DNA from 4 places in the Rossellomorea sp. RS05 genome. Region 2 is predicted to be linked to each of the others. Evidence: riboswitches for the same ligand, from Rfam matches in the RefSeq annotation. Region 2 holds a riboswitch; each other region holds the start of a gene.
The links. A riboswitch is a leader RNA that binds a small molecule or an ion and turns the genes downstream of it on or off. The one in region 2 is predicted to bind S-adenosylmethionine.
Positions count from the first base shown of each region.

Region 1: linked by a shared signal. The riboswitch ahead of ABJ225_RS03445 (methionine biosynthesis PLP-dependent protein) and the one ahead of ABJ225_RS14935 (alpha/beta hydrolase) in region 2 are both predicted to bind S-adenosylmethionine.
Region 3: linked by a shared signal. The riboswitch ahead of fbpA (Fur-regulated basic protein FbpA) and the one ahead of ABJ225_RS14935 (alpha/beta hydrolase) in region 2 are both predicted to bind S-adenosylmethionine.
Region 4: linked by a shared signal. The riboswitch ahead of ABJ225_RS16765 (5-methyltetrahydropteroyltriglutamate--homocysteine S-methyltransferase) and the one ahead of ABJ225_RS14935 (alpha/beta hydrolase) in region 2 are both predicted to bind S-adenosylmethionine.

Region 1 covers NZ_JBDKWY010000001.1:664,971-668,115, forward strand. The annotation lists partial or broken gene ABJ225_RS03440 (alcohol dehydrogenase catalytic domain-containing protein) at 1-979, opposite strand, end outside; SAM riboswitch class I at 1,260-1,368, shown strand; gene ABJ225_RS03445 (methionine biosynthesis PLP-dependent protein) at 1,444-2,565, shown strand; gene metC (cystathionine beta-lyase) at 2,558-3,145, shown strand, end outside.
Region 2 covers NZ_JBDKWY010000005.1:252,468-255,612, reverse strand. The annotation lists gene ABJ225_RS14940 (M28 family peptidase) at 1-1,146, opposite strand, end outside; gene ABJ225_RS14935 (alpha/beta hydrolase) at 1,236-2,033, opposite strand; SAM riboswitch class I at 2,240-2,343, opposite strand; gene ABJ225_RS14930 (hypothetical protein) at 2,529-3,083, opposite strand.
Region 3 covers NZ_JBDKWY010000001.1:721,065-724,209, forward strand. The annotation lists gene ABJ225_RS03705 (hypothetical protein) at 1-732, shown strand, start outside; gene ABJ225_RS03710 (hypothetical protein) at 732-1,193, shown strand; gene fbpA (Fur-regulated basic protein FbpA) at 1,277-1,474, opposite strand; SAM riboswitch class I at 1,557-1,661, opposite strand; gene hemG (protoporphyrinogen oxidase) at 1,817-3,145, shown strand, end outside.
Region 4 covers NZ_JBDKWY010000007.1:93,216-96,360, forward strand. The annotation lists gene ABJ225_RS16760 (EamA family transporter) at 1-336, opposite strand, end outside; gene ABJ225_RS16765 (5-methyltetrahydropteroyltriglutamate--homocysteine S-methyltransferase) at 377-1,501, opposite strand; SAM riboswitch class I at 1,575-1,684, opposite strand; gene ABJ225_RS16770 (6-phospho-beta-glucosidase) at 1,766-3,145, opposite strand, start outside.

The DNA of each region.
Region 1 (3,145 bases), on a different contig from region 2:
CTTCAATCATGCTGTAGAGCTTCGGCATCAGATGAATCACTGGAGCCTGGCCCATTTTAAGGGAAACGTTCCTGCTGAAGAAGTCACCGATCGGAAAACCATTTGCTCCAGTCGCATAGACGCCCGTCAACTGAACAGTACCGAACTTGCGCACCGCCTGAGAAGCAGTGATGATAGGACGGATCGTACCGAACTGATTATCAAAATCAGATCCGAATGATTCACCGGAAGCAACAGTCCCGTCCATCCCGACGCAGTCGATCACGACATCTGCTCCTCCATTCGTATCTTCGTGCAACAACTGTCCGATGTCCGGATTTCCCGAAAAGTCATAGATTTCTGCTCCATTCGTCTTCTTGGCATGATCAAGGCGATGCCTTACCTGATCAACGGCAATGACTCTTTTTGCCCCTTTTAACCTGGCGAATTTTTGAGCCATGAGTCCGATTGGACCACTGCCGAGGATGATGACGGTATCACCAGCCTATACACCGCTGTTCTCAACGCTCCAATATGCAGTAGGAATGACATCTGAAAGGAAAAGCACATTCTCGTCAGAAAGTTCACTTTCTTCGGGGACTTTGAACGAGGTGAAATCTGCGTAAGGGACCCTCAGGTATTCGGCTTGTCCACCAGGGTAATTCCCGTTCATTTCGGTAAAACCAAAAAGCCCGCCGACTTCACCATGGGGGTTCGATTCATCACATTGACTTTCCATCTGGTTCTGACAGAAGAAGCATTCTCCGCAGCCGATATTGAAAGGGATCACGACACGGTCTCCTTTTTTCAATGTCTTGACGTCTGCTCCCACTTCCTCGACGATTCCCATCGGTTCGTGACCGACCACATAATCCCGTGGTGGTTCGATTCCTGCCTTATATAAGTGCAGGTCCGATCCGCAAATTCCGCTTGCCGTGATTCTTACGATCATATCTGTGCTTTCCTGGATATCAGGATCTTCGACTTCCTTCACCGACATGTTTTCTTTGCCTTGGAACGTTACTGCTTACATCGATGTCACTCCATTCATATTTTGTATGATTATGGTAGTTGTTTTGAGGTAATAGGGGTGAGGTAAACCTAAGAACTGCATTTCATCGTCATCCACCCTTTCTTCATAAAAAAAGTGAATGCGGTGAAAAATGCATCTATGACCATGAAAGAAGTCTGAGTTTTGGTTTAAATTCGTCAATTCGCATTGACATTTTCCCTTTACTGGTATAAATTATGGGAAAGCCATTAAACAATCATATACGCAATTCTTATCAAGAGAGGTAGAGGGACTGGCCCGATGACACCTCAGCAACCAGCCGTGAACAAGGTATGGTGCTAATTCCAGCAAGCTGATACAGGCTTGGGCGATAAGAGGGACTTAACCATTCAAACCTTCTTATTCGTATAAGAAGGTTTTTTGATGTAAATAGGATTAAAGGAGAGGTCACGATGAGTCGACATATTGAAACATTACTGGTGCAGGCGGGGAACAGAAAGGATGCAGGAACAGGTGCTGTCAGTCTCCCCATCCACTTATCGACAGCGTATGAACATAAGGGCATCGGGCAGTCGACGGGCTTCGATTATTCACGTACGGGGAATCCAACGAGAAGTGCATTGGAAGAAATACTTGCGCAACTGGAAGGGGGGCAGAAAGCATATGCCTTCTCATCCGGCATGGCTGCGGTCCACGCTGTTCTGTCCCTATTTCAAAGCGGTGACGAACTGGTCGTTTCCAAAGATCTTTATGGGGGAAGCTACAGGCTGTTTAAACAATACGAAGCACAGTATGGGATTAAATTCCGCTTTGTGGATACAGCATGCATTGAAGAAGTGGAAGCATCTGTCACGCCATCCACGAAGGGGATATTTGTAGAGACTCCGACGAATCCACTGATGAATGAAGCGCCGATCCGGGAAATCAGCCGGGTGGCAAGGAAACATAATGTACTGCTCATTGTGGACAATACCTTTTATACCCCGGTCATTCAGAGACCGATTGAAGAGGGTGCTCATATCGTCGTCCATAGTGCAACGAAGTATCTTGGAGGTCATAACGATGTCCTAGCCGGTGTAGTGGTGGTCGACTCAGAATCTCTGGCCGACCGAATCTATACGGTTCAGAATTCTATCGGTGCCACCCTTGCACCATTGGACTGTTGGCTCTTGATAAGAGGAATGAAGACGCTTGGCTTGAGGATGAAACAGCACGAATCAAATGCGAAACAAATTGCTTCGTATCTTGAAAGTCACTCATCCATCACTGATGTCCTGTATACAGGGAAAGGCGGAATGCTTTCGTTCCGTCTGAGGAAAGAGGAGTGGGTCGGGCCGTTCCTGGAGCGCCTGGAGTTGATTACATTCGCTGAAAGTCTTGGGGGAGTGGAGAGTTTCATCACATACCCGGCTACCCAGACGCACGCGGATATTCCCGAAGAAGAACGGATCGTTCTCGGAATATGCAACCGGCTACTACGATTTTCAGTGGGAATCGAAAATGCAGACGATCTGATTCAAGACCTTGAGCAAGTATTGACGAATCTGGAGAAAGAGGTGTTTTTATATGAGTGATAAAAAGGAGTTCAGCATCCAGACATCCCTCATCCACAGTAATGGAGTGGATAAAGAGACCGGCGCCGTCAGTACGCCGATTCATCATGCGACCACATTCCACCAATCAGATTTTGATCAGTATGGAAACTATGATTACAGCCGTTCGGGTAATCCCACTCGTGAGAAAGTCGAAGAAGCCATCGCGGAACTTGAGGGCGGTGTAAGAGGGTTTGCTTTTTCATCGGGTATGGCAGCCATTTCTACTAGCTTCCTTTTGTTATCAGGCGGAGACCATGTCCTGGTATCTGAAGAGGTGTACGGAGGCACGTATAGGATGATCACGGAAGTATTGACCAAATTCGGGATCGAGTACTCATTTGTCGACATGAAAGATCTTCACGAAGTCGCCTGCGCCATTCGCCCGAATACAAAGGTGATCTATATGGAGACCCCCTCCAATCCGCTGCTCAATATCACCGATATTGAAGGGGTCGTCAAGCTTGCTAAAGCCCATGGGTGTATGACGTTCCTTGATAATACATTCATGACGCCCCTCCTCCAAAGACCGCTCAGTCTCGGAGTGGATGTGGTCCTTCAC
Region 2 (3,145 bases):
CGGAACATGATCGCTCCTACCGCCTTCACCGATCGGCGTCGGGAATCCGTTCAATCGCTCGCTTGCAGCCTGGGATAGCTCCGTTACGAGGTTCGGGCTTCCATCGAGTGTGCGGAGGACCAGATCACCTGCGTCCCTGCTACCCACCATGTCGAGATTGAAGTACCCGATAATCCGGTCACGTTCTGTTTGCGGCAGGGAATCTACATAGTGATAGGACCCCAGCAGACCCAATTCTTCAGCCCCGAATGTAATGAAGCGTATCTCTGTATCTGTCGGTACATTTTTGAACACCTTTGCGAGTTCCAAGGTAACAGCTGTTCCCGACGCATCATCGTTCGCGCCAGGAGCCCCTTCTACTGAATCATGATGGGCCCCGATGATAAGCACATCATCCGTTGCTTTTTTCTTATTGACCGGAGCTTTCGAGGCAATGACATTTTGAGAGGTGCGCTCCGATGTTTCCGCTCCCTCGATCGTCAGCCGGACGGTCTCTCCGATATGTCGGCGCAGCTCTTCTCCTTCGGCCTTGGAAAGGGTGATGGCCGGTATGTAGCGATCATCCGGTTCTCCCAATGTCCCGCTCAGCGAGCCATCCGTATTGTTGTAGATGATGACCCCTGCGGCTCCTGCTTCAGAAGCATTGACGATCTTCTGTGCAAACGTGATTTCCCCTCGCTGGATAAGAACGATCTTCCCGTCTACATCTACTCCATCAAAGTCTCCTACTCTTCCAAGCCCTGCAGAAACGAGCTCGCCTGACACATCACCACTAACCGAGTAAGTGAATGCATCCGGGTTCCACTCGCCTTGCACCCCTGACAGTTCGATTGCAGTAGGTGCCGTGTACCCTATAAAGGTAAAGGGTTGAAGGGTCACGTCATACCCGTACGATTCAAATTGTCGTTTTACATACCTGATGGCATTTGCCTCGGATTCTGTCCCGGCTACCCTCGGTGTTTGTTGAAGATGGTCGATCGTCTGATAGATTCGCTCCGAATCGATTTTCTTGATCAGGTTCCGCTCATGCGGATTTTGCATGAGCTCCTTTCCTGGTTCAGGTGCCCCTGCAATGGCTGGTTGAAGTCCAACAGCACCAAACGATAGGGTCGTCGCAAGAGCAATGGATACGACAGATTTTTTCAAACGGTTTCCTCCTCTACTCATTTGATAGAATAGTAACAATATTTTGTAATTTAATGAAAGAGTAGGAATAACCGGTAAGAAACTACCATTTATAGACCATTGGCATGATCATAGCCGGTGGATTGAACCTGTAAAAGCCAGCTCCGAGTGAAATCAAGGAGTTGTTGAAAGGCCCCTGAAGTTGAGTAAGTATGGGAACCTTTCGGAATGATTGCCTTTTCTACCTCTCCCGAACGCCGATTGGAGAAGCTTGAATGATAGAGGGAGCAGTAATCGACTGAGATTTCTTCATCCTGGTCACCGTGGGCAAGCAAGACATTCCCCTTATACTCATTTGCCCGCCGTATCGGGTCCCACCCTTGAAGGGTCGTGAGAAACTCTCGCTTCAGCTCATAGCCCAAATAATCTGCCTTCCCGTCCCGCAAGATGGCTTCTTCCACATCATCTCCGATAATGCGTCCAAGATCATGCCGGGGAGAGCCGACCGCCGACCAGAGGGCAAGGTGGCGAACTTCTTCTTCGATGGCTGCTTCAAGGGCCACTGCCCCCCCAAGGCTGTGGCCGATCAAGGCAATGCTCTCCGGGTCCACCCCTTTCATCTGCTTCACAAATCCGATGACCGCCTTCGTCTGTGCAATGAAGCGATCTTTTGTATTCAAGCCGTACTCCCCCAGACTTTCTCCGCAACCGTCGTAATCGAAACGTACGACGATGTGTGAGCTGAGTTCATGTGCAGCCTTCACGAATAATCGGTCCACGCCTTCTTTTGAACCGACGAAACCATGACAGATGATGACGGCCGGATGGACGCCGAGACGTGTAGCAGGATACTGTATGGCTGCAGGAAGGTGGGTACCCTCCCATGGAATGGATGTATACCAGCTCATCTTACCCTCTCCTTTTATCTTAGTAGATCTTCCTTACAGTTTGTCCGTGCCTTCGAACACTGTTTCCCCTATGACTAGGCCTCTACATGCGCGCCTTTTAAAATGTATAAATCTGCGCCTCAGCGTTATGACTAATTAATCCAATCGTTTTAATCGGATTTATATACAAAAAAAATCTCCCATAAGGAGATGTACATTACTCTCTCCCCTTATCTGCCAGGCTGAAGTTGCCTGCTGGAATGAGCACCTTCCATTTGGAGGTTGCTGCGGGATCGTTGGACCAGATTCCTTCCCCGACTCTTTATAAGGTAGTATAGATTAAATTATCTTACAATTCACTCTTTGTCAACCATAATTCCTACATTGATACTATGAATTAAAACCCCACTTGACAGGTTGGTTTTGACGCTGTAAGATTGGCTCAACATCTTTACCCCCAATGATCCATATCGACCGAAGGCATATCAACTGCCTCCGGTCCTTTTTTTCGAGAAGTCAGTCTTCCATCTCATATCGCCCGTCTTCATAGATCCTGAATGCCCCGACTTCCCCTGTTCCTCCTTCATCTTTGAGGGTTTGTGATATGAGACGGAGGGTATAATAGGTCCCTTCTTCATCGGTCTGAGGCTTGCCGTCACCCTCATCAATCAGGATATCTCCGTCAGATGCTACGTTCAGCTCATCCTTCAAGAACTCAATGGCGGTTTCCACATCCGTAATGCCTGCAGTAGACCCGGATTCCCCGACTGGTCGTTGCGGTTCAGGAGCATTCCTTGCCGATGATTCGCCATCCTCTGCAGGCCCCTCCGTTTCCTGACTGTCCTGATCTTCCCCGGAAGAGTCCGATGCTTCTTGATCCTCTTCACCGAGTGATACTTGTTCGGATGTTTCATCAGGCTGTTCCGGGGCATCCTTCGTTCCCGCTTCCTCTGCATCCGTTGTATCTGTTGCATTCGCTTCCACCGGAGCCGTATTTCTTGGGGATTGTCCACATGCACTCATCAACAACATGATGGGAATCAACGCGCTTAACAGTTTCCAGCCGTTCATTGCCGTCTCCCCTTCCTCATTTTTCCTCATACCATTATTATTTCAGAAACAGGGTGGCGGGA
Region 3 (3,145 bases), on a different contig from region 2:
GGTACCACTCAGATTCATTTGAGGAACCCCATGATTGTTGCGCTCTGGTCCATGGCCTTCCCAGGATTCGGTCATCTTCTGCTTTCAAAATACCTCAGAGGTTTCGCCCTGGTGATATGGGAGATCTATATCAACCAGACCATTCACTTGAATACAGCCATGGTTTACACGTTCATGGGTGATATCGACGCAGCAAAAAGCGTTCTCGATATCCAGTTCATGCATTTATACATTCCGGTGTACTTGTTTGCCATATGGGATAGCCACAGAACCGCCGTCGACCTGAATAAAGTCTATTTAAGCCATAAAGGAAAAAAGTCGACCATCAACAGGAGGCTCGTCATTCGACCGCTTGAAATCAACTATCTTGATAAGAGATGCCCTGTTTCAGCTTTTTTTTGGTCCATGGCCGTACCGAGTGTTGGACATTTTTATAATCACCGGATCATATCGGGGCTTTTCACGCTTGTGACCACTGTTATTTATGTCTGTAATTCCCATCTATTGGAAGGGATTCATTATCTTATCTTGGGAAGATTGGAAACCTCTGTGAACGTACTCGATAAACAATGGTTATTGTACATGCCATCCTTTTACTTTTTCACTATTTATGACGCGTATGTGGGGGTCGTAGAGAATAACAAACTTTTTGACAGGGAACAGTCCGCCCTTTTAAAAGAGTATTACCAAAAAGGATCCTTGTTGATTGGCAAAGGATGGAGGGTTAGATAGTGCAAATCATCGCATCGTTCAATCATTCTTCCTACATCGAAATGGCCATCGTCAAGCTTGAAGAGAAGGGGCTGGATGATCTATATGCCATTCCACTTGAAAGCAGGCAGAGAGAAACAAGGCTCTTTGACTCCATCCATTATTCAGATGGTCATTCCCTTCTCAATAAAGGCATGTTCCTTGCCGTGATCTTTTCGGTTATTGCCACAAGTCGTGGGTTTACTTTGGAATGGGGGCCGATCTATTGGGGGTTGATCGGGGCAGGGAGCGGATTGGTCCTTGGTTTCCTCATCGACCTGTTCTTGGTGAAGATCAAAGAGAGGAATCAGATTTTGGAAGATCATCATCAACCATCTGAAATCATCCTCATTATCAACTGTCGGTCAAAGGATGAAGAATGGGTGACCAGGACGCTATGGGAACATCATGCATTGGGGATTGCCGCGGTCGGAAATGAGTGAAAGACGCACCAAACGATAAAAAACCATTCAATGCCTCATCATTGAATGGTCCAATCTTGCTTTATGTGGAAGACATCGTCGGTCTAAACGGTTACTTTGGTGCAATTGATCCAATGGATGGAGCCCGACTCGGTATGGGGATGGCATTCTTTTTTTAAGCTTCTAAACTCTTCTTCCAATTCTTCGAGGGTCAATTCGAACAGCTGTCTTTCTCCTTTTTTGTACACTTTGTGCACGATCAACTTATTGATCAATTCATTTCTTCTTTGCGTGGTTTCCATCATACTCACTCCTCATGAATGGTTGGGAAGAGGATATAAAAATCCCTCTTCAGGATAAGAAGAAGGATTGCCCGGACTCTTCGACTCATCTTTCAAGCACCTGCTTGTGGAATTAGCACAGTATTCCGAATTGGAACCTGTTGCTGAGGCTTCACAGGGCCATTCCCTCTGCCTCTCTTGATAAGCGTTATATAAAATATAGTATAAACCAAGTATACCAAGTTGTCAACTTGGTTTAATGTGCGATTTCAGACACACAAAATGAAGTGAATCACTCGTATTACCCGGTCAATCATGGTACCGTATGTAATAGAATGAATAAAGCGGTTTGGAGTGAAAGAGATGAAGACAGTGGCAGTTGTGGGTGGAGGTATCACCGGCCTTACGACACTATACTACTTTCAGGAATACTTGAAAGGTGAGGACGTAAGACTGATATTGATTGAGGGAGAAGATATGCTTGGAGGTAAAATCCAGTCGATCGCTTCGGATCCCTTCATCATGGAAGTTGGTGCCGATTCAATTGTGTCAAGACATCCGGGTGTCCTCGAGCTTGTCGGGGAATTAGGGCTCATGGATGAACTTGTGTATAACGAAACGGGTACATCGTTCATCTACACGCACGACAAACTACATAAGATTCCAACAGATTCAGTGTTTGGGATTCCCATGACGAGAAATTCCCTGATGGAGAGTACGCTTATTTCCGACGAAGGAAAAAGGGCTGCACTACTGGATTATGAAACGGTGAATGACACGTTCACAAAGGAAGATTCCATCGGGGATTTCCTGGAGTTTTTCTTAGGAAAAGAGCTCGTACAAAACCAGATTGCACCTGTGCTATCTGGAGTATATTCAGGGGACTTATATACACTGAGCATGTCTTCCACACTGCCATACTTATTGGATTATAAGAATACTTATGGCAGTATCATGAAGGGGCTATGGATCAACCGTGAAAAACATCTGGGGAAATCCAACAAAAAATTTGTTTCGTTTAAAACCGGATTATCAGCCATCATCAATCGGCTGGATGAATGCACGCCTCACGTAGAAAAGTACAAGGGGATCGGCCTCAAGACCCTGAAGAAATCCGGTCGTGTGTATTCATTGGAACTCACCAATGGTGAAACCATATCAGCGGATGCAACCGTCCTAGCCATTCCACACAATCGTGCAAGGGGAGTCCTCAACCACCCGGAACTGAATCAAGGCTTTTCCCTTCTTAAAACTAAATCGTTAAAAAGCATTTACCTTGGATTCGCCCTTCCTGATACCGTATTGCCTGCAGATGGTACAGGGTTCATCGTTGCAAAAGATCAAGATGGAGTGAAAAGCGACGCGTGCACGTGGACAAGTAGAAAGTGGAAACACACGTCTGTGGATAGTCAACTCCTCGTCAGGCTTTTCTATAAGGATTCCAATCCCCACTGGGAAGAAATTAAACATCTCACCGAGGTAGAGTTGGTTCACACTGCTCTTAAGGATATAGAAGCGACGATGGGACTCAAAGAGGTACAGCCCATTCAAAAAGAAGTAACAGACTGGTCCGGCCTGATGCCCAATTACAACCTGGAACATGCACAATCAGTAAGACAATTGGAAACAAGCCTTGCTGTTGAATTCCCTGGGATCATGCTAGCGGGTGCTTCCTATTACGGTGTGGGCATT
Region 4 (3,145 bases), on a different contig from region 2:
CCTTTTTATCCCCCATTCAAGGAGTCCTGCTATGACCGGGGCGCTTCCGATGGCGATGACGGTCCCGATTGCAATCCCTGTCATACTGACTGCCGAGAAAAAGAAAGGCTGGTAAAGTGCCATGCAAAGAGCGGCCGCCACGGTTCCTTTCACAGGCCACCCTCTCCAATGTATTTTCCCCAAGGATAATAGAAGGAGAAATAAGCCTCCTATGGCCAGACGCACTGCTCCGATGGCAATCGGATGAACGCCTTCCGGTGCCAATGCCTGTACCGTCCCATTTGTTCCCCACAGCATGGCGGCCAGGAGGATAAAGAGAGCATACTGTATCCGCAATGAAACCCTCTCCTAATTGATTACTGGTTGAATGGAAATCTCATTCCCACACACGATCGGCAATGGTGATCACGTGTTGCAGCTTCTTCCATTGTTCTGCTTCCGTCAACAGATTTCCTTCTTCTGTTGAGGCGAATCCACATTGGGGACTGATACAGAGCTGGTTGATGTCCACATAGCGCGCAGCTTCCTGTATCCGTGCCTCGACGTCTTCCGTTGCCTCGAGCTCTCCATGTTTCGACGTCACAAGACCGAGGACGATCTGGAGATTCGGATTCTTCACATAGCGTAGCGGTTCGAAGCCTCCGGAACGCTCATCATCGAACTCCAGGAATAGCCCGTCGAGGTCGAGCCCGCCGAAAATGGTTTCGGCAGCCGCTTCATATCCGCCTTCAGCTGCCCATGTCGATTTGAAATTCCCCCTGCAAATATGCATGGTCACGACAAGGTCCTCTGGGCGATCCTTCACAGCCTCATTGATGGTACGGGCGAAGGATTCCCTGAGTTCGTCGGGTTCGCGGCCAAATGCCTTGATCTGCTCATGTCCCTGTTCGGAGAAGAATACCGACCATGCCGTATCGTCGAGCTGCAGATAGCGGCAGCCTGCATCGTAGAAAGCACGGATTGCCTTTTTGTAGGCTTCGGCTACATCCCGATGGAATGCCTCCAAGTCATCTCCGTATACGTCAGTTTCAATCTTGCCTCTGAAGAAAAGCATATTCGGACTTGGAATCGTCATCTTGGCTGTGTGATCGCCTGCAATGCCATGAAGGAATTCGTAGTCTTTCAGCATCGGATGATCCGTGAAGTCCACTTTCCCCGTCACTTTGATGCCACGTGCCTTGGTCGTCGTGTTATGGAACTTGATGCCCTGGTCCGATTCATATCCTTCGACGCCATCCAGACCTTCAAGGAAGTCGAAGTGCCACCACGCCCTCCTGAATTCACCATCGGTCACGACTTGGAGGCCGATTTCCTTTTGCTTGTCGACGATGCGGATGATTTCTTCATCCTCGATTCGTCGGAGTTCAGCTGCGGATAGCTCTCCATTCAATCTCCGTTCGCGTGCTTCCTTGATTCTTTCCGACCTCAGCAGGCTGCCCACCTGATCTGCCCGGAACGGGGCTTTTATTGCTTTCTTACCTTTTGTCTGTACGTGTGTCATCTGAATCCTCTCCCTTTCTTCATATAAAAAGGCCCTTCCCGGTAAAAGGAAGAGCCTGATGATTCTCGTCTCTTCCTCATCTCCGAACGAATCTCGTTCAAGGATTTAGCACCATTCTGTTCAAGTTTGAACAGCGGTTGCCGGGTTTCACAGGGCCAGTCCCTCCACCACTCTTAATAAGGAATATCGCTATTTAATTTTCTCAATATAATAATTATTCAGGATTTAGCTCCTGTTGTCAATGGGATGAGGGAAATTAACCGCTCAACTTTTGACGGTTTCGTTCTCCAATGCCGCTCCATTCGTCTCGATCACCTGTCTGTACCAGTCGAAGCTGGCCTTCTTAGAACGGTTGAGGGTGCCATTGCCTTCGTTGTCTTTGTCCACATGGATATAGCCATATCGCTTTTTCATTTCGCCACTTGACGCGCTGACGATATCAATCGGTCCCCAGCATGTGTAGCCCAGCAATTGTACTCCGTCCTTAATCGCTTCGTTCAGCTCACGGAGATGGGCTGAGAGATAATCGATTCGATAGGCATCGTTGATTTCCCCATCTGCGCCGGGCTCGTCGATGGCCCCGAGGCCGTTTTCCACGACGAATAATGGTTTTTGATAGCGATCATACAATTGATTGGCCGTAATCCGGATCCCTTTTGGATCGATGGTCCATCCCCATTCCGATGTTTTCAAATGAGGATTTTTGACCGAAGGGAACACATTGCCTGCTGTCATCTTCCCGAGGATTTCAGGATCACGGCTGATCGTGCGGCTGGAGTAATAGCTGAATCCGATGTAATCCACCGTATGAGCCTTAAGAATGTCTTCATCTCCTTCTTCCATCTGGAGATCCCACTCCTGCTCCCGGAAGAAGCGCTTCGCATAGCCCGGATACGCTCCACGGGACTGAACGTCGATGAAGAAGTAGGATTCGCGATCCCGTTCGATTCCCGCCCAGATATCTTCCGGATTACAGGAGTAAGGATACGTGACACCTGCGGCCAGCATGCACCCGATCTGTGCCTCCGGATCGATCTCATGGAGTGCCTTCACGGCAAGGGCACTGGCGACAAGCTGATGATGAGCAGCCTGATAGAGGACCTGATCCCGGTTTTCACCTTCTTTGAACACGATTCCTGCCCCAAGGAAAGGCAGATGGAAAAGCATATTGATTTCATTGAACGTCATCCAATATTTCACGGTTCCTTTAAAACGATTGAAAAGAGTGCGGGCATACGTTTCGTAGAATCCGACGAGCTCACGGCCCTTCCAGCTTCCGAACGTTTCAATCAGATGGACAGGCACATCGAAATGGGCGATGGTTACAACGGGTTCGATTCCGTTCGCTTTGAGCTCTGCGAAGAGGTTTTCATAGAATGTCAATCCTTCTTCATTCGGCTCAGCGTCGTTCCCGTTCGGGAAGATCCTTGCCCATGATACAGAAACCCGAAGGCATGTAAAGCCCATCTCGGCAAACAGCTTGATATCTTCTTTGTAGCGATGATAAAAATCGATGGCTTCATGTGACGGATAGTAAAGGTCATCTTGAAGTTCCAGGTGTGGGATATTCCCCTTCATATAGGAGAATCTCTCTTCACCGCGTGGAAGGAGGTCGACGTTGGTCAACCCCTTCCCGCCTTCGCG